Regions from separate parts of the Bradyrhizobium sp. USDA 4486 genome, predicted to be linked through region 3. Evidence: predicted binding sites of a transcription regulator. Region 3 holds the regulator's gene; each other region holds the start of a gene.

Region 1 (10,236 bases), 4.8 Mb from region 3:
AGGTTCACCGGGCGGTAGTCCGGCTCCACCGCCATGCGCTTCAGCACACTCTCATGCACATGGGCGCCCTCGGGGATGACGCGCGGCTCGCAATCGGGGATGTAGAAGCCGGCAAACACTTTCCGCTCCGGCCATTCCTTGTACTTCGCGCTCTTCGGCAGATATTCCAGCACGCGCCAGGCCGCCGTCATCGAATTGTGCAGCGCGCCCGCCTTGCCGGTGTAAGCCGGCTCGACGTATTTGAACGGCGAGTTCTTGCGCGGCACGCCCCAGGCGAGCTGGTTCACGGTGCGCGGGTTGAAGTTCAGGCCCGCTTTCGCCGCCTCCTCGATCATCCACACAAGCGGATATTTCGACTCGGCGCTCTCCGCCTCCGGATAGCCGCCGCCGACATCGCAATGCACGCCGGCGAACCACACCTGCAGGATGTCCTGCTGCTCCTTCTTCTCGTCCGGCACATAGCGGTTGCGCCAGAACTCCTGCGGCTCCTCGTACGCTTTCAGGCGGAACATGCAGCGCCGCTCGTCGATCGCGATCGCCTGCCGGAAGATCTTGACGCTGGGATTGCGCAGCGTGAAGGCGAGCTCCTCCAGGCTGAACACGAAGAAGAAATTGTCGCGCCGCGGCACGATCACGCTCGCCACCGTGTCCCAGACGCCGATGAAGTGGATGGTCGGCCAGCGCGTCGAGGTGATGCGCGCGAACTGCGCGGCGAGGTCGAACGTGTCCTTCGGCAGAGGCCCCTGGTCGTCGACCGTGACGTCCTGCAGGTCGGAGATGTCGTTGCCGCGCCCGGTGCCGGAATATTGCTTGTAGGCGACGAGGCCCGAGCCTGCGAGGTTCGCCTGCTCCGGCGAGATCAGGCCGATCTTGTGAATCAGCCCCGCCAGCACCCGCACGGTATAGGCGCCGCGCGAGAAGCCGAACAGGTAGATGCGGTCGCCCGGCGCGTAATGCTCGATCAGGAAGCAATAGGCCGACAGCACGTTCTCGTCGAGCCCGTAGCCGGTGGCGAGCCCCAGCACCAGGTTGATGTTGGCCTTCCAGCGGTTCCAGGTCGTCGGCTCCGTCACCGTGCCGACCCCGGGATCGTAAAACACCATCTGCCGCGGCTGCGTCTTGTCGGTCTTGCGCAGGCAGCGATAGAGCTTCAGCACGTTGGAGATGTTCTCCGAAATCTCGTTGCCGGTCCCGTCGCAGCAGATGACGAGGTTTTTCGGCTCGGCTTTGCGGTCGGTGTCGTGCGCCTGGTCCATCGGATGCGCCTCCGGCTGATGCGACCTGGGCGAGTATAGCGGAACTGGATGGCAGCGAGGAGACGAAGCCGGCAATGGGGCCGCATGTCGCCCCGCATCATCTGTTGACATTAACCAGTCATTAACCATGCCGGCGCCTAATGTGGACGACTGGGGGTCACCATGTCGGCCCATGTGACGCGACCGCAAATGATGCCTTTTTCGGCCGGTCCAGCCTTTGGCTCGCTTGAGCGGCTGGCGGTTCGCGCCACGGCTGTCCTACGGAGCAAAGCAATGTTCGGGAAGGACGATCTAGTGGACAATCTCAGCCGCGATCTCGATCGCGCGCGCGCAAGACGCGATGCACTCGCATCCGAAGCCACCACCTTGACGGCTCAGATCGCCGAGATCGAAGCCCGCCTTGCGGAGGAGAAGAACAGGCGGGAGCGTGATCGCGTCCTCGGCGAAATCGAAGCGATAAAAACCCGAATTTTTCATGCAAGCCGCCGGCGCGTTTACGCCTGTCGTCGACGGCCTCTCCAAGGCGATCGAGCAGGCCTCGGCCGTGGTGCCCGAGGCGGGCGAGCTCAAGAGCTTCCTGGTGTCGGTGGCGACCGAAATCGACACCGTGCTCGATCCCCTCTTGCGTGAACTGGACCAGCGGGCGGACGCCGTGCGAACAGGACACGCCGTGCTGGACCTCCCGAGCTCGGCCAGTGAGGCGCCCATCGAGCCGCCAAAAGAGGCGGGCGATCGCCTGCTTCGCTTTCCGGCCTGGCTGTCTCGCGACAAGGAGACGGAAAAAAGGGAAGCCGCGGAGAACCCGCGCAGCACGGCCGCGTGAACGTGGCGAGTGGCCTGCTTTCCCTTCTCCCCTTGTGGCATAGGCGGCCTTCGGCCGCCGTTCCTAAGAACGCCGAAGCGAGGCTTCGGCTATGGCGCCGGATGAGGGGTATCTCTCCACGAACCCACAGCCTCACGCGCGGAGAGAACCCCTCACCCGGCTTCGCTATCGCGAAGCCACCCTCTCCCACAAGGGGAGAGGGTGATGCGCATCGAAAGATGCGATCCGCGGGAGAGAGATACGGTCTCACTGAGCGTAGCGGCCCCCTTCGCATCGCTAGGCGCGATCCGACTTCTCCCCGCTGGCAGAGGTGGACCTCTGACAGAGGACCGAACTTGATCTCATCGCGCTCTGGAGCCGCCTAGTAGCGACACGCTCAGTTGGCGGCGCGGCGCAGGAAGGCGGGGATATCGAGAATGCTTTCGTCGGCCATGTTGCGCGGGGATGATCGGCCGTAAGGATCGAGCGGCTGCGGCATCGCCTGGCGCGCATAGTCCGGATTCGGCCTTGCCGGTGGCCCCACTGGGTTATGCGGCTGCGGACGGAGCGGCGGGCTTTCCACGTGCGGAAGGCCAGCACTGCGCTCGATGCGATCGGCGATGCGGCGGCCGTCGTTGCGCAGCCGTCCGGCGAGCTGCGTGAGCGCGGTTTCCACCGCCGGCGCCTCGTGCGCCGGGTCGACATTGTCGATCCCGGTCGCCACCACCGAGACGCGGACGATGCCTTCGAGGCTTTCGTCGAACGAGGCGCCGACGATGATGTTGGCGTCCGGGTCGGCCTCGTCGCGAATGCGGGTGGCGGCTTCGTCGACCTCGTACAGCATGAGATCCTTGCCGCCGGTGATGGAGATGATGAGGCCGCTGGCGCGCTTGATCGAGGGGTTCTCGATCAGCGGATTGGAGATGGCCGCCACGGCGGCCGCGAGCACGCGCTTCTCGCCGGACGCCTCGCCCCGTCCCATCATGGCCTTGCCCTTCTCCCGCATCACGCAGAGAACGTCGGCAAAATCGAGGTTGATCAGGCCTTCCTTGACGATGAGGTCGCTGATGCAGGCGACGCCCGAATAGAGCACCTGGTCGGCCAGGGCAAAGGCATCGGCGAACGTCGTCTTCGCGCTGGCGACGCGGAACAGATTCTGATTCGGGATGATCAGGAGGGTGTCGACCGTCTTCAGCAGCTCCTCGATGCCGGCTTCGGCAAAGCGCATGCGGCGCTGGCCCTCGAAGTAGAACGGCTTGGTGACGACGCCGATGGTGAGGATGCCGAGCTCGCGCGCGGTCCTGGCGACGATCGGCGCAGCCCCGGTGCCGGTGCCGCCGCCCATGCCGGCCGTCACGAACACCATGTGCGCGCCGGTCAGATGCTCGCGGATCGTGTCGATGACCTCCTCGGCCGCGGCGCGTCCGAGTTCGGGCTGCGAGCCGGCGCCGAGGCCTGCGGTGACGTTGGTGCCGAGCTGGATCAGGCGCGTTGCCTTGGACATGGCAAGCGCCTGCGCGTCGGTATTGGCGACGACGAACTCGACGCCTTGCAGCCCGGCCGTGATCATGTTGTTGACGGCGTTGCCGCCGGCGCCGCCGACGCCGAACACGACGATGCGGGCCTTCATCTCGCGGATGTCGGTGATGTCAGTCATTCTGTCCTCGCGTTTGCTCCGGCGGCCGGGAATGGGTAAAGGTTCAAGTGCTACCTGCGAGCCGCGCGGTCTGCCTGCACGATCGCAGCGGCCAGATGTCCCAATCGAAGCGCGGCCTGTCCCGCGATCCCGCCGCCAGCGCGGCGACCGCTCCGCAAGTCCGCCACTTCGTCTTCCAGTCGTGCCGCCCACGCATTGGCTGCCGCCGTCTCGGCCGCCGCCTGCATCAGCTCGGCGGCCAGCCGATCGGCGCGCTCACGCTCGCGCTCGAACACGGCCCTGTAGGCGGTTGCGACCTCTTCGAGCCGCGCAACCTCCGCCTTGAGGGCCTCGATCTCCATAGCGTTTTCGCGCGAAGTGGCGGCGGGTTCGCGTGAAGAAAGCGCGTCAGAACAAGAATCAGAAGCGTTTTCCAGCGAAGTGGCGACCGGCTCGCGCGACGCCTCGATCTTTGCCGTGGCGGCATCGATATGGTCCGCCTGGCGGGCCCGTCGCGGGCGGGGCGTGTAGCGGAGCTCGGCGAGATCGACGCTCACCAGCGTCTTGCCGTCATCCGACCGCGAGCGCGGCAACCGGCGGCGTCTCGCCAACGACCGAGCGGCCTCGCGCGAGATATTCAGGCGGGCACTGAGATCAGCATACGTCAACAACGCAACGCACATCGGCACTTCTCCTGGAGCAAACCGGGAAGGCATTTCGAGCTAATGATGGCTGGACGATTACCGCAGGCTAGGCTGCGTTGGTTAATGGACGGTTAACGGGCGCGCGGTGGTGTTTACGGGTCTCCGCCAGCGGGTCGACCCCGGGATCGCAGAACACCATCTGCCGCGGCTGCGTCCTGTCGGTCTTGCGCAGGCAGCGATGGAGCTTCAGGACGTTGTAGGCGAGCCCCTGCGGTTGGTACCCTAACAGGCTCGCGATATCGTCCAATGATTTCGCTGTTTTAAGCTTGAGCAGTAATGACACTCGGCCCCCAATAAGAAGGGGCTTACAGGCACTCCTATGCGATCACCGAGCATTCACTGGTCAAACACTCGTCGCATTACGATTGCTCAGGAAGCAATCGAGATTTGGCATCTTTGTCTTATATCGCGATGCGCGATAACAACTCTGCCCGTAAGCCCCTGCCAATCATCTTGGACATCTATCGTTCAATCTGCAATTGAACTTTCAGCGCAGCTATCGATACCAAAACAAAAACGGCCGGATCTCTCGATCCGGCCGCAACGCAAACTCTTACTGGCTAAGCCTACGCCACGCGACGCAACCTAGCCCCCGCCCGATTTCAAAATCCTTAGCTGGCCTTCTTCGCAGGCTGAGTGTCGCCGACCTTCTTCTGGATGGCGCGCTTCAGCTCGACCGCGCGCGGGGAGAGCGTGTCGGTATTGGCCTTGAGCAGATAGGCATCCAAGCCGCCATTGTGGTCGACGCTCTTGACCGCGTTGGTGGAGACGCGCAGGCGCACGTTGCGGCCGAGGGCTTCCGAGATGAACGTCACGTTGACGAGGTTCGGCAGGAAGCGGCGCTTGGTCTTGATGTTGGAGTGGCTGACCTTGTGGCCGACGAGGGGGCCCTTGGCCGTCAGTTCGCAGCGGCGAGACATGGCATTATCCTTGGTTCGAGCCCCCAATGAGTTGCGGCCGCCATTCGGGGCGCCACAGGGGCAAATTCTCTGTCCTTGCAGGGAGCGGGCGGACGTATAGGGGGGAAGGGGCGGGACGTCAAGGTTTTGGGCGGGGTTTTGGGGGCGCGCACTATGCCCAGCCTCGGTGTCATCGCCCGGCTTGACCGGGCGATCCGGTACTCCGAGGCGGTGGTTGGAGTCGAGGGCCCCGCGGGGTACTGGATGCCCCGGTCAAGCCGGGGCATGACAGGGGAACAAGTGGCAAGAGCTTGCCACCCCCCGATCACCAAAACGGCAATGATTGAAACCCCTTACCATCACATAAAGGGCGCAATCGGGCTTGAAGAGTCGGCTCAAGTTCCAGGCTTGAGATGCCCGGACACATTGTGCGCCGCGGTTTTTGGCTTAAGTAACAGCCGTCGCGCCCCGATTGGATCGTTTCGTGCTGAGACTTCCCCGACTTGCGTCCCGGCCGCGCTCGGCCCGCCGGCTGGCCTTCGCGGCCCTTTGCGGGCTCGCGCTCGCGTGGGGCGCCGAGCCGGTAGCGGCGCAGGGCAAGCTCGAGGCGCAATATGAGGCGACGCTGGCGGGCATTCCCGTCGGCAAGGGCGCCTGGAACATCGATATCGGCGACGACGTGTTCGCGGCCGCGGCCAGTGGCGGCACCACCGGGCTTTTGAAGTCGTTCGCGGGCGGGTCCGGCACCGGCGCCTCGCAGGGGCGCGTCGTCAACGGCGCGCTGGTTGCGACCGGCTACCAGGCCTCCACCACCACCTCGAAGAAGACCGAAGAGATCCGCATAACGCTCGACAAGGGCAATGTGAAGGAGTTCGGCATCGTGCCGGAGCCGCCGGTCGATCCTGACCGCATCGTCGTCACCGACGCGCATCGCCGCGGCGTCTGGGACCCAATGACGGCCTCGCTGCTCCGCGTGCCCGGCACCGGCGATCCTGTCACGCCCGAGGCCTGCCACAACGCCGCCCCCGTGTTCGACGGCCGCATGCGCTACGACCTCAAGCTCGATTTCAAGCGCATGGAGACGGTGAAGGCGGAGAAGGGGTACCGGGGCCCGGTCGTGGTCTGCGCGCTCTATTTCGTGCCCGTGGCCGGCTACATCCCCGACCGCCCCGTGATCAAATATCTCGCCGCCCAGCGCAATATCGAGATCGCGTTCGCCCCGGTGGCGGGCACGCGAATCCTGGTCCCGTTCTGGCTGAAGGTTCCGACCCCCTTGGGGCCGGCGATGCTGGAAGCCACCAGCTTCATCACCTCGCCCCAGCCCCCGCGCGTGGCGAAGACGCAGTAGTTCCCGCTGCCCACCCTCCCCCTTCAGGGGAGGGTAAGAACACCAGCTATCTCAACCTCTTAACCGCCGCCACCCCGCCAGATGGGCGCGAGGCGCTGCTACTGTGCATGGGGTTGTTTTCGATTTTTGTTTCGAGGGCTCGAGAATTGCGAATCCGTTTGACTCCGCCCCGATTCTGATTCGACTCGGCGCCGTCCCCAACTTGAGCCTTTCCGTCCTCAAATCGTCGCTTGTGCGGCACACCAAAACTCCATCTAGTGCACACGCAAAACGAGTCCCGCGACATGTTGCGTGAACGTAACAGGACTCAACGGGGAGTCAGCGATTCGGCCGCGATTCGTTCTAGAGTCGTTCCGAAGCTTAAAGAGAACGGGAAAAGCGTCGCAAAGTGAGACAGTTGCGCGAGGTTTGGGAAGGCGGCTCCGACGCGCCCGGTGTCATCGCCCGGCTTGACCGGGCGATCCAGTCCGCCGAGGCGGATGTGGTTGAGCGGACAGGCCGCGGCACTGGATGCCCCGGTCAAGCCGGGGCATGACAGCGGAGGGTGGCGCGGCAGCCCAGCGACCGGAGACGGAGCCGACAGGCATCAGCCCCCAACACGCCCCATCCAGCACTGACATTCGCCCAAATCGCCATTACCTAATCCGATAGACATGGCCTTCTCTTCCTCCCCCTTCGCTTCCGAGCGCGCGCCCGGCGCTGGCGTCACTGCGGTGCTCGGGCCGACCAACACCGGCAAGACCCATCTCGCCATCGAGCGGATGCTGGCGCATCCCTCGGGCATGATCGGGCTGCCGCTGCGCCTCTTGGCGCGCGAGGTCTACAACAAGATCGCCGACCGCGCGGGTGTCGAGAGCGTCGCGCTGGTCACGGGCGAGGAGAAGATCAAGCCGAAGAACCCGCGCTATTGGGTCTCCACCGTCGAGGCGATGCCGCGCGACATCGACGTCTCCTTCCTCGCCGTCGACGAGATCCAGATCGCCTCCGATCTCGAACGCGGCCACGTCTTCACCGACCGCATCCTCAATCGCCGCGGCCGCGACGAGACGCTGCTGTTAGGGGCCGCGACGATGCGCCCAATCGTCGAGCGGCTGTTGCCCGGCGCCTCCATGATCACGCGGCCGCGCCTGTCCAGCCTCGAATTCGCCGGCGATCGCAAGATCACACGCCAGCCGCGCCGCACCGCCATCGTCGCCTTCTCCGCCGACGAGGTCTACGCCATCGCCGAGCTGATCCGCCGCCAGCATGGCGGCGCTGCCGTCGTTCTGGGCTCGCTCTCGCCGCGCACGCGCAATGCGCAGGTGGCGATGTTCCAGAACGGCGATGTCGACTATCTCGTCGCCACCGACGCGGTCGGCATGGGCCTCAATCTCGACGTCGACCACGTCGCCTTCGCCTCCGACCGCAAGTTCGACGGCTACCAGTTCCGCCGCCTGACCCCGGCCGAGTTCGCGCAGATCGCCGGCCGCGCCGGCCGCGCCACGCGCAACGGCACCTTTGGTACGACAGGGCGCTGCGCGCCGTTCGAGCCCGAGCTCGTCAACGCGCTCCAGAACCACACCTTCGATGTCGTGAAGATGCTGCAATGGCGCAACTCGAAGCTGGATTTCTCCTCGCTCGGCGCGCTCCAGGTGTCGCTGAACCTTGCCCCCGGCCATGACGCGCTGACGCGCGCCCCTGTTGCCGAGGACATGCGCGTGCTCGACCATGCCGCCCGCGACGTCGAGGTGCGCGATATCGCGCATGGCAAGGCCGCCGTGGAGCGGCTCTGGGAGGCCTGCCAGGTCCCCGATTACCGAAAGCTGTCGCCGGCGGCCCATGCCGAGCTGGTGACGACGCTCTATGGCTTCCTGATGCAGAAGGGCTGCATCCCCGATTCCTGGTTCGCAGCCCAGGTCGACCAGGCCGACCGCATCGACGGTGATATCGATACGCTGTCGGCCCGGATCGCGCAGATCCGCACCTGGACCTTCGTTGCCAACCGCCCGGACTGGCTGAAAGACCCCGAACGCTGGCAGGGGATCGCGCGGGAGGTCGAAAATAAATTATCGGATGCGCTCCATGAACGCTTGACTGAGCGTTTCGTTGATCGCCGGACCAGTGTATTGATGCGCCGCCTGCGGGAGAACACGAGCTTGAATACTGAAATCGGCAAGACCGGCGAAGTCATCGTCGAAGGCCATGTCATCGGCCGCCTCGATGGCTTCACCTTTGCACCGGATGCGGCGGAGGCCGGCTCCGATGCGAAAGCCTTGCAGGCTGCAGCGCAAGCGGTGCTCGCCGGCGAGATCAATGCGCGCGCCGAGAAATTGGGCAATGCGCCGGACGACCAATTCGTGCTGACCTCGGAAGGCATCATCCGCTGGACCGGCGATGCCGTGGCGCGGCTGTCTGCCGCGGACGACGCGCTGCATCCGCGCATCCGCATCATCTCCGACGAGCGCCTCACCGGCGGCCCCCGCGAGAAGGTGCAGGCCCGGCTCGAGCTCTGGCTCAAGACGCATATCGAAAAGCTGCTCGGCCCGATGTTCGAGCTGTCGAAGGCCGAGGACGTCACCGGCATTGCCCGGGGCATCGCCTATCAGCTGGTCGAGGCGCTCGGCGTGCTCGAGCGCCCGAAGATCGCGAGCGAGCTGAAGGATCTCGATCAGCCCTCGCGCGCGACCTTGCGCAAATACGGCGTCCGCTTCGGCGCCTATCACATCTATTTCCCCGGCCTCTTGAAGCCCGCCGCACGCGCGCTCGCCGCGCTGCTCTGGGCGCTGAAGCAGGACAATGTCGATCTGTCCTCGCTTTCGGGCGCGCAGCATCTGGCTTCGTCCGGCCGCACCTCGTTCCCGGTCGACAAATCTCTGCCGCGCGATGCCTATCGCGTGCTCGGGTACAAGCAGGCTGGCGAGCGCGCCGTGCGCGTCGACATCCTGGAGCGTCTTGCCGATCTGATCCGCCCGGCGCTGGCCTGGCGCGAGAACTCGCCCGGCGAAAAGCCCGCTGGCGCGTTCGACGGCCGCAGCTTCGTGGTGACGCAGGCGATGACCTCGCTCACCGGCTCCGCCGGCGAGGACTTTGCGTCCGTGCTGCGCGCGCTCGGCTATCGCATGGAGAAGCGCCCGCCGCTGCCGGTGAAGCCGGCGGCGCCTGCTGCGGAGACCGTTGCAGCCGAAACGCCGCCCAGTGAAGGCAGCGCGGAGACCTCGACCGAGATCGCCGCTGAAGCCGTCGCCGGTCTGCCGGCCGAGGCAGCCGCCTCTGATACGCCCTCTGCTGAAGCCGTCACCGTTGAAGACGCGCCCGGCATGGAGCAGCACGACGAGCCTGCGCACGAGGAGCCGGCGGTCGAAGCCTCACCCGAGGCTCCCGTCACGCCCGAAGACGCTCCGGGCATCGCGCCGCCGGCGGAAGAAGCCGTTGCGCCCACTGAGGCAACTGAGGCAAGCGGCCTCGAAGCCGCGCCCGCCGAGGCCGCTGCAACCGAAGCTGCCGCATCTGCAGATGCGGCTGCGCCTGCCGAGCCCGAGCTCGTCGAGGTCTGGCGTCCCGGCGGCCGTCACGAGGATCGCAAGCCGCGCCACGAGCGCCATCGCCATCAGC
Region 2 (10,236 bases), 3.1 Mb from region 3:
CAAATAGTCCATCGTCATCAAGGCACACCGTCTCAACTTCGCGGCTGGACGGTAAGGACAACACCACCACACTTACATGATGCGCCAACTCAGCGATCGACGTATGTTCGCGGGCCCCTGCACTTATCAGGCGATCAGCACCGAACCGCTTCTTGTTGACTTTGATGTGGAGTTCGCGTTGCTGACGCAGCAGGCTGATGCCTATACCTGTTCCCATGCGCCCCGCTCCGATAAGCCCTACGCTCTGCTTGATCAGCCTGGGAGCCGCGCTCGCTGATGATCCCTTGCTCATGACTTAGCATTCCGAAAAGTAGCCACGGCTTTGCAGGATAGGCAGCAGCTCGTGATGGTTGTTGATCGTGTAATCTGGACGCGCGGCTTGCAGGCGCGAGGTCGAAACAAATCCTCCGGTAATGGATATGCTCGTCAGACCGAGATTACGCGCAATATCAGTCTCCACGGGCATATCGCCGATGATGAAGGTTGAGGCGGGCTTCAGGTCGTACCTTTGCATATAAAGCCGAAGCCGCTCTCCTTTGCTCATCGATTTGTATTGCGTGGCGCGGCTTTCAAAAGCGAGCACATCGGTGATGTAGTGATCTACTCCAAGCCTCCTCAGCTGGGACTGTAAAGGCGCGACTATGTGGTTGCTGAGGATGATGAGTGGAGCGGATTGTCGTCGCGCCATCTCGAGCACTCTGCGCGCCCCCTCACGTAGATCGGCCTTGTCCGCAAGAGGCTCGTATAAGTCGTGAAACAGTGCGCCATCGTCACGCTCAACTGCCTCAATCTCTTCGCGCGACATTCCAAGGCTAAAGTAGAGACGAGAGAGGGGAACATCACAACGATCCCGAAAGGTCTTTATATCGATGCTCGGACGACCAAAGCGGTCCAAAATGACATTGGTCGTTTCGAGCAGCGCATATGTGTCATCGAGCAGTGTTCCGTTCCAGTCAAATACGAGAGCGGGTTTCATGATCCTGACCTCAGACGGGTATTAACGGGAAGAGCGGCCAGCAACGCTTCCAAGTGTCTACGCGCGCGCTGCCGTCCAGCCGGGGTCGGCATGTCGAACGTGAACGGTGACAGATCGATACCCTCTAGCCTGTTGGCCAAAACAGATGCGAGGGCGCGGAAAGGCAAATAAGTTATCGATGCTGCTTGGATCGCCGTCGCAATGTTGCTCTCAACGATTCTGAGCGCTGGCGGCTCCATCCTGTGGAACCGAAGGCATTGGGCGCGCAATTCGGACGGCAGCCGCTTCAATGCCTGCCAGAATGCGAGCTCATCTAGCGTATCAATACCCATGCCGTAGTAGTTTGGCGCAACTATAGGGGGAGAACCTATCGCCCAATGTACGTCTTTGGCTCCAGCGGCAAGGAGCATCGTTGTGACGGCTTGGCTGGTATCGCCTCGAATGAGGGCTTCGTCGACAACTATTACGGTCCGTTCAGCTACGGCGGGTTCCGACACTCGATACTTCCGGGCAATGCGAGATTGCCGGGCGCTGGTTCTGCCGAGGAGCGTTCGCTCATGAAATTGCGTTGCCACTACGTCACTACGCTCGGCAAGCACACCCTGTTCGGCGAGAGAGTCAAATAGACCATCGGCGTACGGGCCCCCAGTATTTGGCATTGAGGACACGATTGGCGGCATCAAGAGTGGCTCTGCTTGAAGTCGCTCCGCAACAATTTTTCCCAAAGAGAGCCCGATGTTGTAACGTGTTTGGCGATGTGAATGGCCCTCGACCGACGTATTTGGACTCCCCAGATAGAGAACTTCGTACGCGCAGAGCTTGGCCTTATGTCCTCGGCAGTTCAGGGCATGGTCAACGATGGCGCCGGTCTTAGCATCCACGCGCTGTATGCTCCCAGGCAAGAGCTGGCTGATCTCACCTTCAAAGCCTGCGAAGGCACAATTTTCAGAAGCAAAGAGCAACAAGCCATTACTTGCTCGCATAGTCTCCAATGGTCGCAAACCGCTTCGACTGCGGTATGCAACAAGATCTCCGTCCTTATCTAGCAAAAGCGCACTGAGGGCACCATCGATACGATTATCAAGCTCGCGAAAGATAGCTCCGTAGTTTGCGGGCCGGCCGTGACGCCAATATTCTCGTTCGCAAGAGTGTTCAATCCACCTCAGCAAGAGCTCGGCGTCTGTGTTCGTATCTATCAGTTGGCCTCGAGCGAGTAATTCGCTCCTGAGTTCATGAGAGTTCACCAAGGCGCCGTCCAAAGCGATGGCAAAATGGCGGCCAGGAATTGACTGCACGTCGTCGCCACCCCCAGCTTCACAGGATCTGCTACGGATCTGCGCGATTGCAACATGAGGCAGAAAGCACGGATCCTGTTCGATGAAGTCAATGCGCACCGAGCCATCGTTTGATTGAAAGGCCCTTCCATGTCGGAGTCCACGCTCTTGCATAAAAGCAGAGACGACGAGACCCGCTTGCCCACGGAGTGCAAGTGTCGGGATCATTTTGGTCAGCTGATCAACGACACGCGGCGATGGTGCGCTTGAGGCGCAGAAAAACGCACCGGCGACACCGGACATATAGTCACCCACTTGTTAAGGAGTCGCTCTGGCGGGGCGCCTCGATGGCACTTCGCTTCATCCTTAAGCAAGCGTCGTACCAGCCCTTTGCATATGCTAGCTGGCATTTCCGGAGCGAGGAGGGTTGAAGACAAGCCTTTCTAGCGATCGAGGGGATATTGTGCGTCGTTTAAGCACCCACGCGGATGTTCAGGATGCTACGACCATGTGCGAAACGCGCCACACCGGAGCGAGCAGGAACGGGGCTTAAAGTCGACGAAAGCCTTCTGATCTTTCACTCTTGTCTTTTATTGTTTGCGTCCAGCCACAAAAGCGGGTCTCCAAAGACGACCAGCCTAAGAAAGGGAGCGCTAAGCAGCCAGAGAGTGCCGTTCGACGCTCGTCTGATCAACCACTAACACTGGTGATTGATCAGGACCATGAATCTTGGCCAGAACGAATCGAATCGTCTCGCTTGCGCGGAGAAACGCATGACGATGCGCCTTCAAACAGTGTGGTCAGAAACTGCAATATGTCACCTTCAACGGCTCTATCGCGGCGCGCGCGGCCAAATTATCTTGTGTGCGAAATCCTTCGAGCCCGAGGTGACTCAGGTGACGGCAAAACGCGGCTCGATCGGCGACGCTGAGATAAAAGGTGGGTAGGCGGATATACCAAGCCGCCATGATCCCGGATCCTGTACTGCCGAGCCTTAGCCGTCGATGGCATCCTCGTCGCTGTGTCTTCACGCAACACAGACGACGGTGCAACGATCAGGGGCTGTTCGCGACGTTGAGCGAGACACCACTTAAAAAGGAGCATCTGTTTGTTTTCTCAAAGTGCCGTCACTCCCAAAGCGGTGCAGACTAGCGCATAGGTGTTGCCGACACTCCCGGAACCTCGGCACATCGCACCTATGATATGCGCAGTCGCCAGGATTCATTAATGTCGTGGTAGCGCGAATGCCTAGGCGCTAACTGAATTACGAAGCGCGTTCGTTTCACGGTAAGCCATTTCGTGGCAGCGCGGCCATGATCTCGTTTAGCCGGCAGAGAGTTTAGCTGCACTCGTTCGCTCGACCTCGCAGAGGCATACGGGAGGCCTCCGGGTCGCGCGCATGGAAATTGTTGCTGTAGGCCCGAGTGCTTGGTCCGAAACCGAACACGTTCGGTGTCACGAATCGGTCAAGCAGCCTCCAATCTCGACTTTAATCAGACAATTGCCGGCGATTCCTCTGATTGGAACTGGCCCAGAGCGTGCATTGTGAAAGATGGGAGCCCATCTGAGTCTCGCGACATGAGCAGCAGTTGGGGAGAGCGTTCAAATCGAGTGTATCTGACATTAGGTTCGGAGACTGTATGCGAATTTGCGGTATCAAACTGACTCATGACGGAGCAGTCGCCCTTGTCGAGGACGGAAGGCTGGTCTTTTGTGTGGAGCAGGAGAAGCGGGACAATAATCCGCGATACCAAAAACTCCACAATCTCGATGCGGTTGTTGTCGCTTTGGCAGAACACGGTTTGGATCCGCGGGACGTTGACCGGTTCGTCATCGATGGATGGTGGGGCGAGAGTGAGTCACAATTTCAGGTTCTCAGCGGGACTGCACCCATTACCCTTAAAGGGGCACCGTATGTTGAGGGCGATGCCGACGGCCTCCTCATAGCGCACGACGGCGCTGGGCTGATGCTCAAGGGGAGCGCCTTCCCTTATAAAAGCTATCCGCATGTCACAGGTCACGTAGCTTCCGCTTTTTGTACCAGTCCTTTCGCCAAGGCCGGGCAACCCGCGTTCTGTCTGGTTTGGGACGGCGCCTCCTTTCCACGGCTCTACTATGTAGAACGCCACGCAGCCAGGTTCGTCGAGTGCCTCTTTCCGCTGATCGGGCATGCTTATGCTGCCGCAGGCTATCACTTCGGACCATACAAGCAGGCTAACCGCATCAAGTGGGACCTCGGTGTTGCGGGCAAGTTGATGGCCTACATCGCGCTCGGTTCGGCCGATGAAAGCATGGTCGAGGTGTTTCAGGAGCTCTATGAAAAGCACTTTAGTATGTTCACGGAGCCAGTCGGTCGTTGCAGCGAGGACGCCGCGCTTGAGCCTGTCCATGCGTTCTTCGATGCCTGTGTGCTACGGTTAAAGGCCAAAGCTCCCGCAGATGTGCTTGCATCCTTTCATTGCTTCCAAGAGCGTCTGCTCGTTAGCAAGCTGGCGAGTGCTATACAGAGACATTCGAGGTTTCCCGCGCGCAATCTGTGCATAGTCGGTGGCTGCGGTCTCAACATAAAATGGAATAGTGCACTACGAGCTGCCGGCTTGTTCGATGCTATCTGGGTGCCACCCTTTCCGAATGACAGTGGCTCGGCAATAGGTGCTGCTTGCTCCGCGTTGGCGGCGGACCAAGGTTTTGTACCATTGGAATGGTCCGTCTATAGTGGTCCAGCCGTGGAACGAGGCGACATGCCGCCCGGATGGGGCGGCTCACCATGCAGCATGCGTGAACTTGCAACCATTCTCGCCAGCAACAAACCCGTCATTTTTCTTGCCGGCCGCGCGGAGCTTGGACCTCGGGCTCTCGGTAGCAGAAGCATACTGGCCGCGGCGACATCGCCGCAAATGAAGGACCGTCTCAACGACATCAAACTTCGCGAGCACTTCAGGCCTGTAGCGCCAATATGCCTGGAGGATCGGGCGCCGGATATTTTTAGTCCCGGAACGCCAGACCCTTACATGCTTTTCGAGCACCTAACACGAGCAGAATGGCGGGATAAGATCCCCGCTGTTGTGCATCTCGACGGATCTGCGCGATTGCAGACCATTTGCAGGACCTCTCGGCACAAGATCGCCGAACTTCTCGTCGAATACGAAGGCCTCACAGGCATTCCACTACTATGCAACACCAGCGCCAATCACAATGGACGCGGCTTTTTCCCGAATGCGGCATCTGCCTGCCAGTGGAATCGCGTTGACCACGTGTGGTGCGACGGCATGCTGTGGACGAGACGCGAGGGCGGCGACTGAGCGCTGGTCAACGGCATCTTTCTCTCTAAGCGCGGGGCAGTGGGACCGTACGCCGAGTCATATACCTCCGCGAAAGGCCACCTAGTTTGACGAACGCGATAGCAGGCCCCCGCGGTAATCCTACGAGAAGCGGCGGCGCGGTGATCGCTAGATGAGAAGGAGCGGCTTGTTGCAGCATCGCTGCAGCTCGGTGCCAGTGTTTCCGAGGCAGCTCGCATGGCCGGCCTTCGTCTCAGCCAGCTATTCAGGTGTCGCAAGGAGCATTGCAGGCACGCTGAAGCGAGGTCGAGATTGGGTCGTCTGTGCCACTGCGGGAAGTGGCCGAAGCGCCATTGACGACGATGGCAGCGCGTCGAGGAGATTGCTGCTCAAAATGAGCAATTTGAGCAGTCCTTGAGATCAAGCATCTCAACCTTGATCCGTTGGGCACTCCGGACAAGTATCACCGATCGAGGCGTAGTATGTCGTCGATGGCAGCTATGGCCTCGTCAGGCGAGAGGCCGAAGGCCGGTTCTTCGCGCGCGATCCGACGGGCGCGATCACGCGCATGCGGATCGGCACGATCTTTCATCCAGTCATGGTCTTCGCACTCGCGAATAGCGCCCGCGTCCTGGAGGACACTACGCGCCCAACCTTCGACCCTCCGGCTCGCCTCCTCATCATCTGCATGTCGATCACTCCCGCCAGGCCGGACGAACCCGGATCGGTCGTGTCCCGTCCCGGCCGGCTAGCACAAGGCAGGGATTCGCAACCTATTCCCACCGTCTGTGGTCGGTGCGGCTACTTTTCCAGGCCGGCCTCTTCACGAAGTTGGTCAATTAGCTCGGACGCTTCGGCCTTGGTGAGCGTTTTGCCCGTCGGGTCGGGCTTATGCGCCTGCTCGCTGAGGGTCCTCAGATAGGACTGCTGGGCGCCGGTCATTGGATCATCGCCGGAAACCCAGTCCTCGGGGTCTTTTTGGGTATTGTCCGCCATTTGAACCTCCTAAGAGTTTGCCTCCCTCAACGTTTAAGTTGATTGTGTGTTCCGTTTTTGTTCTAGTGGCCTCATTCGAGGTTGAGAGGCGAGAAATGCCGAACATTGACTTCATCCGGAGTGAAATCGAGCTCATGCACGCGCAGGTGGGCCGGCAGCGCAGGGAGATCCTTCTGCTCCAGCGCGCGGCATTGCCACCTCATCAGCCAAAGCCCTGCTCAGCGCATGCACTCCAAGATCGAAAGTCTCTCCGCCCAGCGCGACGCTTTGAAGAAGCTTCAGCGGGGCCGGTCAAGGGCAAGGTGCTTGGTGGTCGGAGATGGTGATGAGTGAGCTGAAGGCCTTCACCGACAGCACCGACGGCGCGCCATTTCTCAAACCATTGGGGAAGTCAGGCGCGTCGGCGTGCTATGAGGCCGGTGCTGCATCATGCAGGGAGGCTTCGCGCGCAGTCAGAGAGTTGCCGTGCTACGGTTTTCGAAGTGCCTGATTCAGGATCATGGCGAGGCGTACCCCCGCCTTGCTCAGCTGTAGGGCGGCATCATTTGTCGCCGTTGTGACGTAATCGTCGGTCAGGCGAAAGCTTCCGCGCGGGTTCGGGGAGGGGAAGGGCGCCATAAGCGTCGTCTTTCGAAATCGCAAAAGCTTCCTTCGCCCAGTCGGCGGGCCCTCCGGTCTGCCACTGCGTCTGCTGCTGCTTGGTGATATGGCCAATCAGGTCAGAGGCGATCGTTCGCGCATCCGGACCAAGTTGGATCACGAATTCGGTGTCCCAAAAGTGATGCAGATTGCCGGCGCTCAGGCCGGCGGCCGAGACGCGCTTGTCGTTGCCGCCACGATCGTGATCGTCGGAGCTGTGAAGCGGTTGGTGCACATCGCCCACAAAGTGAAGCAGGAATTTCAGGGCCACCACGCGCTCCTCGGCATCGGTCGAGGGGTGGGCAAGTTCCGCCGAAAATTGCTCAATCTTGTCGACAACGCAGTCATCCTTGTCGCCATCTGATGCGGGCTTGCCGCTGGGCAGCGCGGGATGATTGAAGCATGCCTGATCGAGGTTCGGCGCCGAGACCTCAATGTCGACAAAATGCCATTGCCGCGTGCGCTCGCGGGAATTGTCAATATTGGCATCGCGGTACTTGTCAGCCCATGTCGCGGCCGAGGCAATGTCATGGCCGGTCAACGAGTCGGTATCCGCGGCCAACAATGCGTTCACGCGCTTTCGCACGTCAGGCTCCAGGAAAGACTGGGCAACCAGAGCGACCACTTGATGACCCTCGTCACCCCAGGCGCGGGCACTGTCGGTCTGAATGCAGTTCAGGAGCGCGCCACAGGCGAAAGCGGTAAGGCTCAGGGCAACTCGCATGGATCGAATCCTTTCGAGAAAAACAGACAGCAGTGAAAAACCGATAACGACGCATCTATTGCGCCGGAAAATCACGTCAGAAAGTACTGGGTAATGTCGCCCTTGGAACCGTCGACGTACCGCTTAAGCCAGTCATCATTCAAATCAATATGCCCCTGGAAGACCGGCTTTCCCTCGAGCTTGTTCTTCGCCTGCCAGGCGCGATACCGGTAGTGATCGTACACATCAAGAATGTGCACCGCATAGGCCTGCGCCAGTTTCTTGTCGCCCCTAATGATGAGCATGTTTTCATCATTTTCGTAGGAGGCCTTGTAGCCAAGGTTATGACTTCCCGTGACAATGGTGCAGTTGTCCGAGAGCGGGTCGATGACGACGACCTTGTCGTGGACGATGGCAGTGCCGAGCTTGAGGATCTCGGCCTCAAAATCTCCGAGTGCCGTTCCGGCGCCGAGATTGCTCGCGCGCACGATATGCGTGTGGCGCTCGTCATAGACATAAGGCTTCCGCGCCGCGGCTTCCTCCGGGGTTTCGTCCTCCTCCTCGCCGTCCTCCTCCTTCTTTGCCTGATAGCCGGGCATGGCGGTGGGATCGCTGATGGCTCCGACGACCAGAAGATTGGGATTGGTCTCGCCGGCGCGCCGTGCGGTCTCAATGATGCTGTAGAGGCCACCGCGCGAGGGCAGAAAGGCAAGAAAGAAGATGGCCTGCTCAGCATGCGTCATCAGATTGAACAGCTCATCGAGGTCTGGCGGCGCCCTCTTGATGTTCCGCGTTTTCGCTTTTGTATTCGGAGATAACCAGAGACGCGCCTGCGACGAAGTCAGGTTGGCGGCGACCGGCTTCTGATCTTCGGTGCGCAGCTCTTCACCCTGAACATTGCTCCCACCGGACGCGGAGGGTGGATCGGGGTCATCGATCTCATCATCGTGTAATCGTTGCCAATAGGCGCGGTATCCCTCCGCGATGTCGGCATTCTCGATGATAATGGAGTTGTTTGTCTGGCCGCAGAGGCCGAGCGATGTCCAGTTGGTACTGCCGGTCATAACCGCCTGAGCGTCACCATGACTGTCGAGATAGATCGCGAACTTGTTGTGGCCAATATGCCGATTGTTGAAGAGGCGGTTCTGCACTTCCACCTTGTTGGCCTTGAGCTTGGCACGCGCAGGAGCGTTCCGCTTATCCCATTCCCCGGTATCCCGATCTGCACTCGAGTTCGAGAGGATTATCCGCACGATCGCCTTATTGCGGATCAGAAGGTCGATCAGCTCGGGATCGTCCAGTTCATAGAGCGCGAGCAATACCTTGCCGCCGCTCTCAAGAGCCCGGTCGATCATGCTCTTGAGAAACGAGATCAGATCGCCGGACAGATATTCCCGTATTGCACTATGCTGATCCTCCACCTCGGCGGTCAGGACATCCTTGTTGAAGTCCTTGTTCTCTTCCTCAATGGCGTGCCTCAGCCACTGTCCGGCAATAATGCCATTGTTGAAGGCTGCCTTCACATCCCCGTAGTCGGAGGTGATGAGGATAGTGTTGGTCTCCACAGCGTCGCCGAGATAGCCTAGCGGGATGACCGGACCGTCATAGGTCTTCTTCTGTCGAGCCGGCACCGGCTCCAGCCCGTCGGCCATGCGGCCGACCGGCCGGATCTCATATTTGACCCTAACGTTGTCCGGGCGGCGCTCGGCCCGATCCCGGCGGCGGCGCAAGGTCAGATCGCGCCAGTTGGTCTTCTGAACGGGCCAGACGCCCGTATCCTGCTCTTTCCAGCCATGGTTGTGCTGCCCCTCAAAGGGCACCCAGGCAGACAGGGCCCGCCGCTCGCCCGTGTCGGGATAGACCCGGACGATGTCGAAGCCGAGACAGCCGGGGATCATTTCTTCCACGTCCCAGGCGATGAAGGCGACCTCATTATTGCAGTACGCGACTGCACGCGTGATCCTACCCACCAGCCCCTCCCGTTGCTTTGCCGAGCCAATTGTTGCTGCAGTATGTGACAATCGCAAGATGTGTCACAAAAATTATTCGCTCGCGGCGACGGGACTTCCCTCTCCAGCAGGCAAGCCCAACGTACGGCAACCAGGCTGACGCTATTGTCTTGGGCAGGCTGTCCTTCGAGGTCGCCATCACAATGGCTTGTGATACGACATCCAGCACCTGAAGCGATCGGGCTTGCTCGACCGTGCCCAGCTGTGGTCTTGGTATATAGAATCCCTCGCCATTCAACTTGACCTGAACAGCGGCGCCGGCGGACACGCCTCGCTGCACGACAAAAAGTCGACGAGGCGTGCTTACCCTCGCTCACAATGAAGAGCTGTGGCCGGTATGGCTGGACCGAGTAGTTTT
Region 3 (10,236 bases):
CTGACGCCATCGTTTCCGCCATCATCGCGAAATGGTGCGCCCGCTTCGCAAAGCTCGATGCTGCCGCGCCGTCGTCGCTCTATGCGAGGAACGCGTTCTTCTTCGGCTCCAACCCAAAGCTCTATCGGGGGAGGGACGGCGTCGCCGATTACTTCAACGGCCTGCCGCGCTGGCGCAAAGCCGAACGCGACCTTTTCCGAGGTGAACGCGGCGCAGGCCGGCCCTGACCTGATCAACATGGCGGCCACCATCGCGTTCGACCTCGCGGGCGAGCGAGACGATCTCGTCATCAAGATGAGCTGGGTCATCACGCGAGAGGACGGCGACTGGAAGATCGTCAATCACCACGCCTCGTCGCAAGTGCCGCTGATCTAGCGGACGCACACGGGATCGTCATTCCGGCGATGGAAACGAACGTCGGGCGAGCGCGTTGGCCGGGATCCAACAAGGATCCCGCCATGCAGAACATCGCAGAGCATATGGAAGTCATTGGCGCCGATGGCGTCCATGTCGGCACCGTCGACCGGGTCGAGGGCAATCGCATCAAGCTGACCAAGAAGGACAGCGGTGAGGGCAGCCACAAGGGCCATCATCATTTCATCGATAAGGGTCTCGTCGCCGACGTCGAGGGCAACAAGGTCCGCCTCTCGGCGAAAGCGGATGTCGCCGTGACGATGGAAGAGGAAAAGTAGGGCGGCGTCCCCTTCGTTCCCGATCCGTACCGCTATTCGTCCGCCTGCACGTTCCGGTAGCCTCGGCACCCGTCGCGTATCGCAGGGTGCTAGGGAATGGCAGAGCCGGGCCGGCCGCAGCGTGTCTCGCAAGGGATTGCGGGAACTTGGCCGACGGGCCGAACCGTCGCGGCTGACGGCTTTGCGCCGGTGGGCTCCGGCCTTTGGCCCGCGACCGTCGAGACGCTCCGCGAATGGGCGCACGCTGAAACCGGCGCAGGGCGGCTGTTGCCGTGGGTCCCTGTCGCATTCGGCGGCGGCATCGCGTTGTACTTCGCGGCCGATCATGAGCCGGTGCTGTGGGTCGTTGCCGCCACCGCGGTCGCGCTCATGTCTGGCGCGGTTCTGTTGCGACGGAGCCGGTGGTTCGCGCCTGCGCTTCTGATCGCTGCCGTCGCGGCCGGCCTTGCCGTGGCGACCTGGAAGACGGCGCGCATTTCGCACACCGTACTGGCAAAGCCGCTCTATTCGGTATCGCTGTCGGGCTTCGTCGAGACCCGCGACATCCGCGAGCGCACCGATCGTTTTGTCCTTCGCGTCACCGCGATGGAGGCGCAGCGCAGCGACGTCAAGCTCGAGCGCGTGCGCCTGTCGGTGCGCAAAGGGACTGCGCCCGAGGTCGGCAGCTTCGTGCAGCTGAAGGCGCGATTGTTGCCGCCGATCTCGCCGGTGCGACCCGGCAGCTACGATTTCTCGCGCGACATGTTCTTCCAGGGTATTGGCGCGTCCGGCTTCGTGATGGGCGCGATCACGGCGTCGGTGCCGCCCGATACCGGCGGCCTGCGGCTGCGCTACGCCGCGTTCATGCAGGGCTTGCGCGATGCGATCGACGCGCGCATCCGCTCAACGCTCGAAGGCGACGATCGCGCCATCGCGACCGCGCTGCTCACCGGTCGGCGCGATGCGATCACGACGCCCGTCAACGACGCCATGTTCATCTCGGGCCTTGGTCATGTGCTGTCGATCTCCGGCTACCACATGGCCGTCGTCGCAGGTGTCGTGTTCTTCGCGGTGCGCGCGCTGCTGGCCTTGATTCCGGGGTTGGCGGCCGGCTTCCCCATCAAGAAATGGTCGGCCGCCGCGGCGCTGGTCGCTGCGGCGTTCTATCTGCTGCTGTCGGGCGCGGAAGTCGCGACGCAAAGATCGTTCTTCATGACGGCGGTGGTGCTGATCGCTGTGATGGTCGACCGGCGCGCCATCACCTTCCGCACGCTGGCCGTGGCGGCGATGATCGTGCTTGCGGTCGCGCCGGAAGCGCTTGTGCATCCGAGCTTCCAGATGTCCTTTGCTGCGACGCTCGGACTTGTCGCGCTGGTGCAGATCGGCATGCCGAACCTGTTTGCCTCGCCCGATCATTCCACGACCGCGCGCATCGCGCTGTGGGGCGGACGCGAGATCGCGATGCTGTTCCTGGCCTCGCTGATCGCGGGGCTTGCGACCACGCCCTACGCCGCCTTTCACTTCCACCGCGTCACGCCGTTCGGTGTGCTCGCCAATCTCGGCGCGATGCCGGTGGTCTCGGCGCTGGTCATGCCGGCTGGGCTGTTGGGCCTGCTTGCGGCACCGTTCGGGCTCGACGGCGTGTTCTGGTGGCTGATGGGGATCGGTATCGATTGGATGATCGCGGTCTCGCGCTGGGTAGCGGGATTGCCAGGCGCTGTCGGCCGCATCCCGGCATTCGGCATAGGCCCGCTGATCGCGGCGAGCCTCGGGGTCATCGTGATGGGCTTGTTGCGGACGCCGCTGCGCTGGTCCGGCGCCGTGGTGCTGCTGGTGGCGATGCTCTGGGGGCTGTCGGTGCGCCAACCCGACGTTTTGATTGCCGGGGACGGCCAGAGTATCGCTGTGCGTGGCAGGGACGGCCACCTGCATCTGATCAGGGCCAGCAAGGACGGTTTTCTGCTCAAGGAGTGGCTCGCCGCCGATGCCGATGCGCGCGATGGTGGCAGTGCCGCACTGGCCGACGGCGTGTCATGCGACGAGGCCGGCTGCCTCACGCCGCTCGCCGATGGGCGGCTGGTCGCGCTGTCCTTGCGGATCGATGCACTGGCTGATGATTGCAGTCGCGCTGCACTGGTGGTCACGGCAAGGCCAGCGCCGCCGGATTGCGCTGCGATGGTGGTCGACCGGCAGAGGCTCGCGGCGCAGGGCGCGCTGGCGCTGACACGTCGCGGCGACGGATTCGCGGTGCAGGCGGTGAAGGCGAGAGGCGCCGACCGGCCGTGGTCCCCGGCGATTGCGGGCGAGGCTGATTTCGGGGCGAGCCTTGCGCCGCCGGCTGCTCCCCGCAACCGGAACGCGACCCCGTCCGAGACGGACTTGCAGGCCGATGATTGAGCGTACCGGCTACAGGTACCAAGCCAGCACGGAGTCGAGGCCGGACTTGCCGACGACGGGCAGGGCCACCATCCGGCTCAGTCCGGCCGCGCGTGCCGCCGCGGCCGAGGTCGAGCGGTCATGGGAGAGATCATCGTTGATCGCGGGCATGCCGGTGGCCCAGGCGCCGCCAATGCTGCCGTCGCCCCTGGTGATGGACTTTTCGGCATAGAGCGCGGCAAGATCGGTCTGCGCGCTGCAATCGCCGTCGCGGAAGACCAGCGCGGAGCGGGTCTCGTTCGGGACCCAGATCTCGAAGCGTCGCGCAATCGGCGATGCCTGTGCGGAGAGGAAGGTCAGCACCCAGGTCTGGTCGGTGCCGGTTCGGTAGGGGATGCCGACGCCGAGATTGATGCCGATCTCGGCTGCATCCTCCCAGCGCAGAAAGCTCTTGGCGTTGTGCAGTTCCTTGATGATCAGCGGCAGGCCCGCTTTCCAGGTGCGTCCGGGCAGGCCGAAGCCGCGCGGAAACCTGGTGTGGCGGGAGTTGAACTCGAACATGTCGGCAGTGCCATAGTAGCCATCGACGAGTCCCATCTCGTGTGAGACGTCAGGATCATTGTGCCAGAGCTCGATCGCGCCGACATGCGCCTCGTCGTCGCCGCAGAACAGCACCATCACGGCTTGCAGGAATTCGCCTGAAAATACCGGCACCGCGACCCCACAGGTGAGTCCCGCCGCCAGCGCCTCATCAGTTCGCTTGAAATCGGAGTTGGCGAATTTGGTGAGAATCACCGGGTGGCCGCTCGCCCAGGCCTTGCCGGGAAGTCCCTCGTCATATCCGAAATTCAGATCCTCGCTCACAGCCTTGAACGCGGACAGCCCCTCGTCATAGAGGCCGCCGCCGAATTCCAGCCGCATGCGCGTCCGGTCCGGTACCCAGAGCTCAACGACGCGAATGAAGGTCTTCATCGAACGTGCCCGCCGCCTCGTGCCAAGACGCCAGCCAAGACACCAGCCGAGACAGCATCGGGCATTTACTTGCGGAGCGGACGGTCAAAATTCAGGCAGGACAGCGCAAACTTCGTGCGGCGGGAAGGCGGTGGGCTGACCTCGTCCGCCCGGATGTCGAGAGACGCAAGCCACACCACGTCGCCGGCCACGGCCGGCGATGGCGATCTCTCTTCCTGGCCCGGGCTGTCGGCCCGGGATATCTGCGTCAGCCGATCGGCAGACGCGGAGTTGCCGGCCGGTTCTCGGCACTGACCTGCGGCTTGTGCTCGCGCTCGCCAAGCGGCTGCGTCACGGGCAGTTGCAGCACAGTTGCTTGCTGGCCTTCGACGAGTTGCGTCACCAGCACGTATTTGCCGTCGGGGAACTCGATCGCATCATGATGGCGATCGGGAATGTGCGGATCGATCTTGCCGAACTTGCCGACGCGCGAGTTGACGGTGCGCGTCCAGATCCAGCGATTGTCGTAGCGGACGTTGTCGGCGAAGGCGAGCTCCGTTCCCGGCAGCAGGCAGACCGCGACTGTTGGATCGGCCGCGGAGGCAAAGCCGCGCGTCGAGGTGCCGCGGAAAGTTGTCGTCACGATCGTCTCGCCGACTTCGGCAGGGCGCGATGCGACGGCATGCAGGCTGTAGTCACACATCGTGGGTGCTCCTCATGCGGAGATAGCAACCCGCGCCTCTGTCTTACGAGGCGCAGGCCTCTATCAGAGTGGAAGCATCATAGCGTCTGCGCGGTTATAGGCAAATCTGCGGCTCGCCACCGCAGCATGCGATCACATTATCTTTCCCGAAGGCGCTAGGAACAAACCCTGCTTTCGCGCATTCGGTGGGCGCGTGTCAGCGGCCGGCGGGCGCCGACCAGCCGGAATATGGCCAGACCGATTGTGATGGCTGCGTGAGCGCATTGCGCGCGTTTCGGACTTGCTCGCTCGCTACCGTTTCCTTGGCGGTGTCCTTGCGGACATGGCGATGCGATGGTGCAGCAACGGCTTGCGACGTTGATCCCGCAATCAGCGCTGCGGCCACCGTGCTCAGGATGATCTTGCGCATGACGTCTCCTCGAACCTTCAAAAGCCATCCCGAAGCGGTCTGCTTGGTGCGGCGTGCCGAGGATGTAGCGTCGGAGCAGGGGCCGGATAATCTGAGCGAAACCAGAAAGACTATCCAGCGGGAGCGGACAATCATCCGCTCCGATCTCTGATGGCGATGCCGACCGGAGCGCGCGGACAGCGCGCTCAGGACTTGCGGTATCAGTACTTCCGATAAAGCCCGATCAGCTTGCCCTGAATCTTGACCCGGTTCGGCGGCAGGATGCGCACCTCATAGGCCGCATTGGCGGGCTCGAGCGCGATCGAGGCGCCACGACGGCGGAAGCGCTTCAAGGTCGCTTCCTCGTCGTCGATCAGCGCCACCACGATGTCGCCGGTGTCGGCGGTCTCGTTGCGCTGGATCAGCGCCATGTCGCCGTCGAGGATGCCGGCTTCCACCATGGAATCGCCGCGCACCTCGAGCGCGTAATGCTCGCCCGAGCCGAGCATGTCGGGCGGGACGCTGATCGTATGGCTGCGAGTCTGCAACGCCTCGATCGGCGTGCCGGCCGCAATGCGGCCCATCACCGGCACGGCGACGGGGCGCTCGCCCTCGTCGGCGGGCGGGCTGGACGTCGTCCTCACCTTGCCGAGATTGCCTTCGATGACGCTCGGCGTGAAGCCGCGGCGGTTGCCGGCCGCGGCCTGCAGCTCGGGCAGCTTGATGACTTCGATGGCGCGGGCGCGATTGGGCAGGCGGCGGATGAAGCCGCGCTCCTCGAGTGCGGTGATCAGGCGATGGATGCCCGACTTCGAGCGCAGATCGAGCGCGTCCTTCATCTCGTCGAAGGAGGGCGGCACGCCGCTTTCCTTCAATCGCTCGCTGATGAACCGCAGGAGCTCGTATTGTTTGCGCGTTAACATCTCGACCAAAATCCCCCGGTTGATGTCGTTCGATTCCGAGACGCTGAATTCAGCGATAAGCCGCTACATGCTCGAAACAAATCATGAACGGACACTATATGTTCGATACATGTTCCGCAACTGCTTAATTTACCGTGAACGCGACAAAGTTCGCGCCACGCGTGTAGCCGGCGCGTTCAGACCGGCAGGCGCAGCACCTCGCAAGGCGTGCCCGCTTCGGCCTTCGGCGCGAACGGCGCGCGCACCAGAAGTGCCTGTGCCGCAGCGAGATTCGCAAGCAGTGAGGAATCCTGGTGATTGACGGGAACGGCGATCAGCGTGCCGTCGTCGCGCGTCTCCAGCCGTGCGCGCAGATAATCCTCACGCTGGTCGTTGGCGCCGACGTCGCGGCCGAGCACCGCCCGTTCGCGGCGATGGTGAATCACGGAACGGCCCGACAGCGCGCGAATCAGCGGCACCATGAACAGGAAGGCACACACATAGGATGACACGGGATTGCCGGGCAGCCCGATCACGCGCATTGCCGCCAGGCGTCCATGCATCATCGGCTTGCCGGGCCGCATCGCGATCTTCCAGAATGTGATCGCGATCCCCTCGGCCGTCAGTGCCTGCTGGACCAGATCGTGGTCGCCGACCGAGGCGCCGCCGGTGGTGATCAGGATGTCGGCGCCGCTCTCGCGGGCGCGGCGGATGCCCGCCGTGGTGGCGTCCAGGGTATCGGCGGCAACACCGAGATCGACGGTATCGGCCCCCTCGCTGCGCGCGAGCGCGTGAAGGGCGTAGCCATTGGAATAGACGATCTGGCCGGGGCCAGGCGTGGCGCCCGGCATCACAAGCTCGTCGCCGGTGGCGAGGATCGCGACTTTCGGGCGGCGGCGGACGGGCAGAAGCGGGTGATTCATGCCGGCGGCGAGTGCAAGGTCGCGCTCGGTCAGCCGGATGCCCTCGCGCAGCAGCACGTCGCCCTCGCGGAAATCGACGCCGGCCGGGCGGATGTGCCGTCCCGTCACTGCCGCTTCCTTGATGGTGATGCGCCCGCCGTCCACGACCGTGTCCTCCTGGATCACGACCGCATCGGCGCCATCGGGAACGACGCCGCCGGTGAAGATCCGCACGGCTTCGCCGCTACCGACCGATCCCGCAAACGGCCGGCCCGCCGCGACCTCGCCGATCACGGTGAGCTGGGACTCGGTTGTCGCGGCATCGGCCGCGCGCACCGCATAGCCATCCATCGCCGACATCGCCTGCGGCGGCTGCGTGCGCTGCGCAGCGACGTGGCGGGCGAGCACGCGGTGGAAGGCGTGGTCGAGGGCGACCATCTCTTCAGGCAGCGGCTCTGCGCCGGCAAGCACCGCGGCAAGCGCGTCAGAAACCGGCATCAGGGCCACGGGTGAAAACTCCAGCTACGCCCGTTCGGGCAAATCGGCGGCGAGAGTTCTAGCCGAGTGCAGGCGCAGAGGCAAAAAGGCGGTCGCGCAGGATGATTCATCCTGTGTGATCCGCACTGCAGTGAAAGACTGACGTCAAATCCGCCGCGGCATGATCCGGAAGGCGAGACAGACCGGTATGAGGATGGCCATGGCGAGGATGAGAAGGACGAGCGCCACGGCCAGCATCGGTCAACTCCCCGGCTGCTCGTCCGGACTGACGTCCGGCGCTTTGGGACTCTGATCCTTGTCGGGCAGCGGATCGGCTTGCGATTTCAGGTCGGCGGCCTTGCTGATCAATTTGGCGGAGAGCTCAGAATCCGAGGTGGTTCTGGCGTATTTCATCAGCAGCGAGGCCTGCTTGGTGAGGTAGGTTTTGCCCAACACGAGGATGAGTCCGATGTAGAATTCCCAACAGAGTAATGAGTCCGCCCGCGAACATTCGTTCCGGGAACTCCGTACAAAATTGCACAAAGTGATTTGGTTCCTCATTCTGCGCCAAATTAGTTCCAGCACCGGCTGACCCGGTAACAGGCCGAACCGCACCGAACGTCAAACCCCGAGTGCTTTCAGTGCGTTCCCGACATCGGTGGGCGAGGTCACGTGCACCGCGGTCAAGCCACGGGCGCGGGCCCCCTCGATGTTCTCGGCAAGATCGTCGAAGAACACGATCCGGTTGGCGGGCACGCCGATGGCGGCCACGACATGGTCGAAAGCCTCCGCGTCCGGCTTGCGTAGGCCGATGCTGGAGGACAGGTAGATCTCTCGGAAATGGCCAAGCAACTCGGCATATTCTTTCGAGAAATAGTCCACATGCGGCCGGTTGGTGTTGGAGAACGCGTAGAGCGGCATCTGCCTTGCCGCACGCGGCAACAGCTCGGCGATATCAGGCATCTCGCCGGCGAAAATCGCGTTCCACCCCTCCAGGAACTGCGCATCCGAAATGCCGATCCCGAGTGAGGTGCGCAGCGAGGCGAAATAGTCCTCGTCGCTGATCTTACCGAGCTCGTGCAGCCGGTAGGCCTCATCGCGCACGTAGCGCGCGACGATGGCTTCGGGCTTGCAGCCGGCATGTCCCGCCCAGCAGTCGATCGCCTTGGAGAAATCGATGTCGAGCACCACGCGCCCGAGATCGAACAGAAGCGCATCGGCGCTGCCGGGAGAGAGCGAAGTCACCTGCATCCTTTCATTCAGTACCGGTACGGGTCATGGTCGAACAGCGGGAACGCGCTGAACACGCTCGGCGCATTTGTCGCGGTCGCCGGATGCAGGCAGGACTTGTTGACCTCGGCGAACGACGTGGCGCCCAAGAGGCCGAGGCAGCGCAGCACCTCGTCCTCCAGTAGTTCCAGCATTCGCGTGACGCCAGCTTCGCCCGCCGCCGCCAGCGCCCAGCATTGCAGCCGGCCGATGCCGACGAGGTCGGCGCCCGCCGCGATCGCCTTGACGATGTCGGTGCCGCGGCAGAAGCCGCCGTCGACCATGATCTTGGCGCGGCCCTTCACGGCATCGACGATCTCAGGGAGCACGTGCATGGCCCCGCGGCCGTGATCGAGCTGGCGCCCGCCATGGTTGGAGACGTAGATCCACTCCACGCCATGGTCGAGCGCGATCAGCGCATCTTCGGCGGTGGCGATGCCCTTGACAATCAGCGGTATCTTGAATTTGTCCTTGATCATCTTCACGGTCCGCCACTCCAGACCCTTCTGGAAATCGCCGCCGGTGGCGCGCAGGCGGCTTTCGCGAACATAGCGCTTGGCGATGTCACGCTCACGACGGCTGTAATGGGCGGTGTCGACGGTCAGGCAGAATGCGGCATAGGCGTTTCTCTCGGCGCGGCTGACGACATCGGCGACAAAGGCGTCATCGCCGCGGACATAGAGCTGGTAGAGGCGCAGTGCATCGGGAGCGGACTCGGCGGTCTTCTCAAGGCCAGGCTCCGACACCGAGCTCAGCATGTGCGCCGCGCCGAAGGTGCCCGCCGCGCGCGCGACGCTCGCGGCGCCATCCGGGTCAAAAATCTCGAGGGCCGCCGCCGAGACCGAGACCACAATGCGCCGCAACCGCATGGCGCTGGACGAGATCGCCTTCCGGCCGCGCGTGCTGCGTGACGTCCGCAAGGTCGACGGCTCGGTCGAGCAGTTCGGCCGCAGGATGCGGCTGCCGGTGGTCCTGGCCCCGGTCCGCCGACGATGTAGTCCCAGGCGTTCTGGTTGAGGTTGGCACGCGCCTTCCGGATGAATTCATGCAGGTTCTGGAACGGTTCATTGCTGGCGCCGAGCTCAACGTTCCGTTCCGGCCGGATGCGGGGTGCTTCGTTCATTGTTATCCTCCCGAGAATTTGAAGCCTTGTCTCATCGCCTAGCCCGTCCGGCCCTGCAAAACCATCCTAAAATCGCATAGCTGCGAGGCGTGGCCGGGCCAACCCGATTCCGCTTTGCGTGAACGGTTTCGGAACGTTGCCAAAAGTTTAGCTCGCCGGCCAAGGCTTTTTGGGAGAGATTTTTGCGATGTACCCGCCAGCCTGGCGGCCCGGCCATCAAGAAACCTGAATGGTATTGTGAGAAGCGGGCTGGATCGCCATTTGCATGGCGGCTTCCAGACCTCCAACAGAACCGCCAGCTAAGAAGGCCCTCCATGCGGAAATCCCTGCTGTTCCCCCTGGGCGCGCTCACCGGAGCGTGTCTGACCCTTCTGGTCGCGAGCCCCCATGGCGGCGTGTGGGCGGCACGGGCGGCAGCGAGTGCGGATGATGCCTATACCCAGCTCAATCTGTTCGGCGAGGTCTTCGAGCGCG

What was found. The regulator LexA, encoded in region 3, represses DNA repair genes until DNA is damaged. The targets are predictions, from matches to a motif close to TGTTCNNNNTGTGTTCNG.
Region 1: a site for LexA is predicted at 7,000-7,017, ahead of ACVWY3_RS32110 (helicase-related protein). Genes of this name have one in related genera too.
Region 2: a site for LexA is predicted at 6,575-6,592, ahead of ACVWY3_RS24365 (DUF3072 domain-containing protein). Genes of this name have one in related genera too.

What each region holds. Positions count from the first base shown of each region.
Region 1 covers NZ_JBSRZV010000001.1:6,799,884-6,810,119, forward strand. Annotated here, with positions in the region: gene ACVWY3_RS32075 (DUF2235 domain-containing protein) at 1-1,256, opposite strand, end outside; gene ACVWY3_RS32080 (hypothetical protein) at 1,732-2,079, shown strand; gene ftsZ (cell division protein FtsZ) at 2,456-3,715, opposite strand; gene ACVWY3_RS32090 (hypothetical protein) at 3,766-4,377, opposite strand; gene ACVWY3_RS32095 (hypothetical protein) at 4,445-4,681, opposite strand; gene rpmB (50S ribosomal protein L28) at 5,010-5,318, opposite strand; gene ACVWY3_RS32105 (DUF3108 domain-containing protein) at 5,785-6,645, shown strand; gene ACVWY3_RS32110 (helicase-related protein) at 7,299-10,236, shown strand, end outside.
Region 2 covers NZ_JBSRZV010000001.1:5,112,986-5,123,221, reverse strand. Annotated here, with positions in the region: gene ACVWY3_RS24390 (NAD(P)-dependent oxidoreductase) at 1-292, opposite strand, end outside; gene ACVWY3_RS24385 (HAD family hydrolase) at 296-976, opposite strand; gene ACVWY3_RS24380 (hypothetical protein) at 973-2,553, opposite strand; gene ACVWY3_RS24375 (hypothetical protein) at 3,024-3,197, shown strand; gene nodU (nodulation protein NodU) at 3,891-5,552, shown strand; gene ACVWY3_RS24365 (DUF3072 domain-containing protein) at 6,333-6,527, opposite strand; gene ACVWY3_RS24360 (S1/P1 nuclease) at 7,069-7,890, opposite strand; gene ACVWY3_RS24355 (phospholipase D-like domain-containing protein) at 7,962-9,839, opposite strand.
Region 3 covers NZ_JBSRZV010000001.1:1,999,215-2,009,450, forward strand. Annotated here, with positions in the region: partial or broken gene ACVWY3_RS09795 (nuclear transport factor 2 family protein) at 1-375, shown strand, start outside; gene ACVWY3_RS09800 (DUF2171 domain-containing protein) at 459-692, shown strand; gene ACVWY3_RS09805 (ComEC/Rec2 family competence protein) at 789-3,068, shown strand; gene ACVWY3_RS09810 (GAF domain-containing protein) at 3,078-4,019, opposite strand; gene ACVWY3_RS09815 (hypothetical protein) at 4,267-4,701, opposite strand; gene ACVWY3_RS09820 (hypothetical protein) at 4,898-5,110, opposite strand; gene lexA (transcriptional repressor LexA) at 5,311-6,012, opposite strand; gene ACVWY3_RS09830 (molybdopterin molybdotransferase MoeA) at 6,189-7,400, opposite strand; gene ACVWY3_RS09835 (hypothetical protein) at 7,632-7,826, opposite strand; gene ACVWY3_RS09840 (HAD-IA family hydrolase) at 7,992-8,621, opposite strand; partial or broken gene ACVWY3_RS09845 (alpha-hydroxy acid oxidase) at 8,630-9,472, opposite strand; gene ACVWY3_RS09850 (alpha-hydroxy-acid oxidizing protein) at 9,507-9,656, shown strand; partial or broken gene ACVWY3_RS09855 (alpha-hydroxy-acid oxidizing protein) at 9,621-9,762, opposite strand; partial or broken gene ACVWY3_RS09860 (S41 family peptidase) at 10,077-10,236, shown strand, end outside.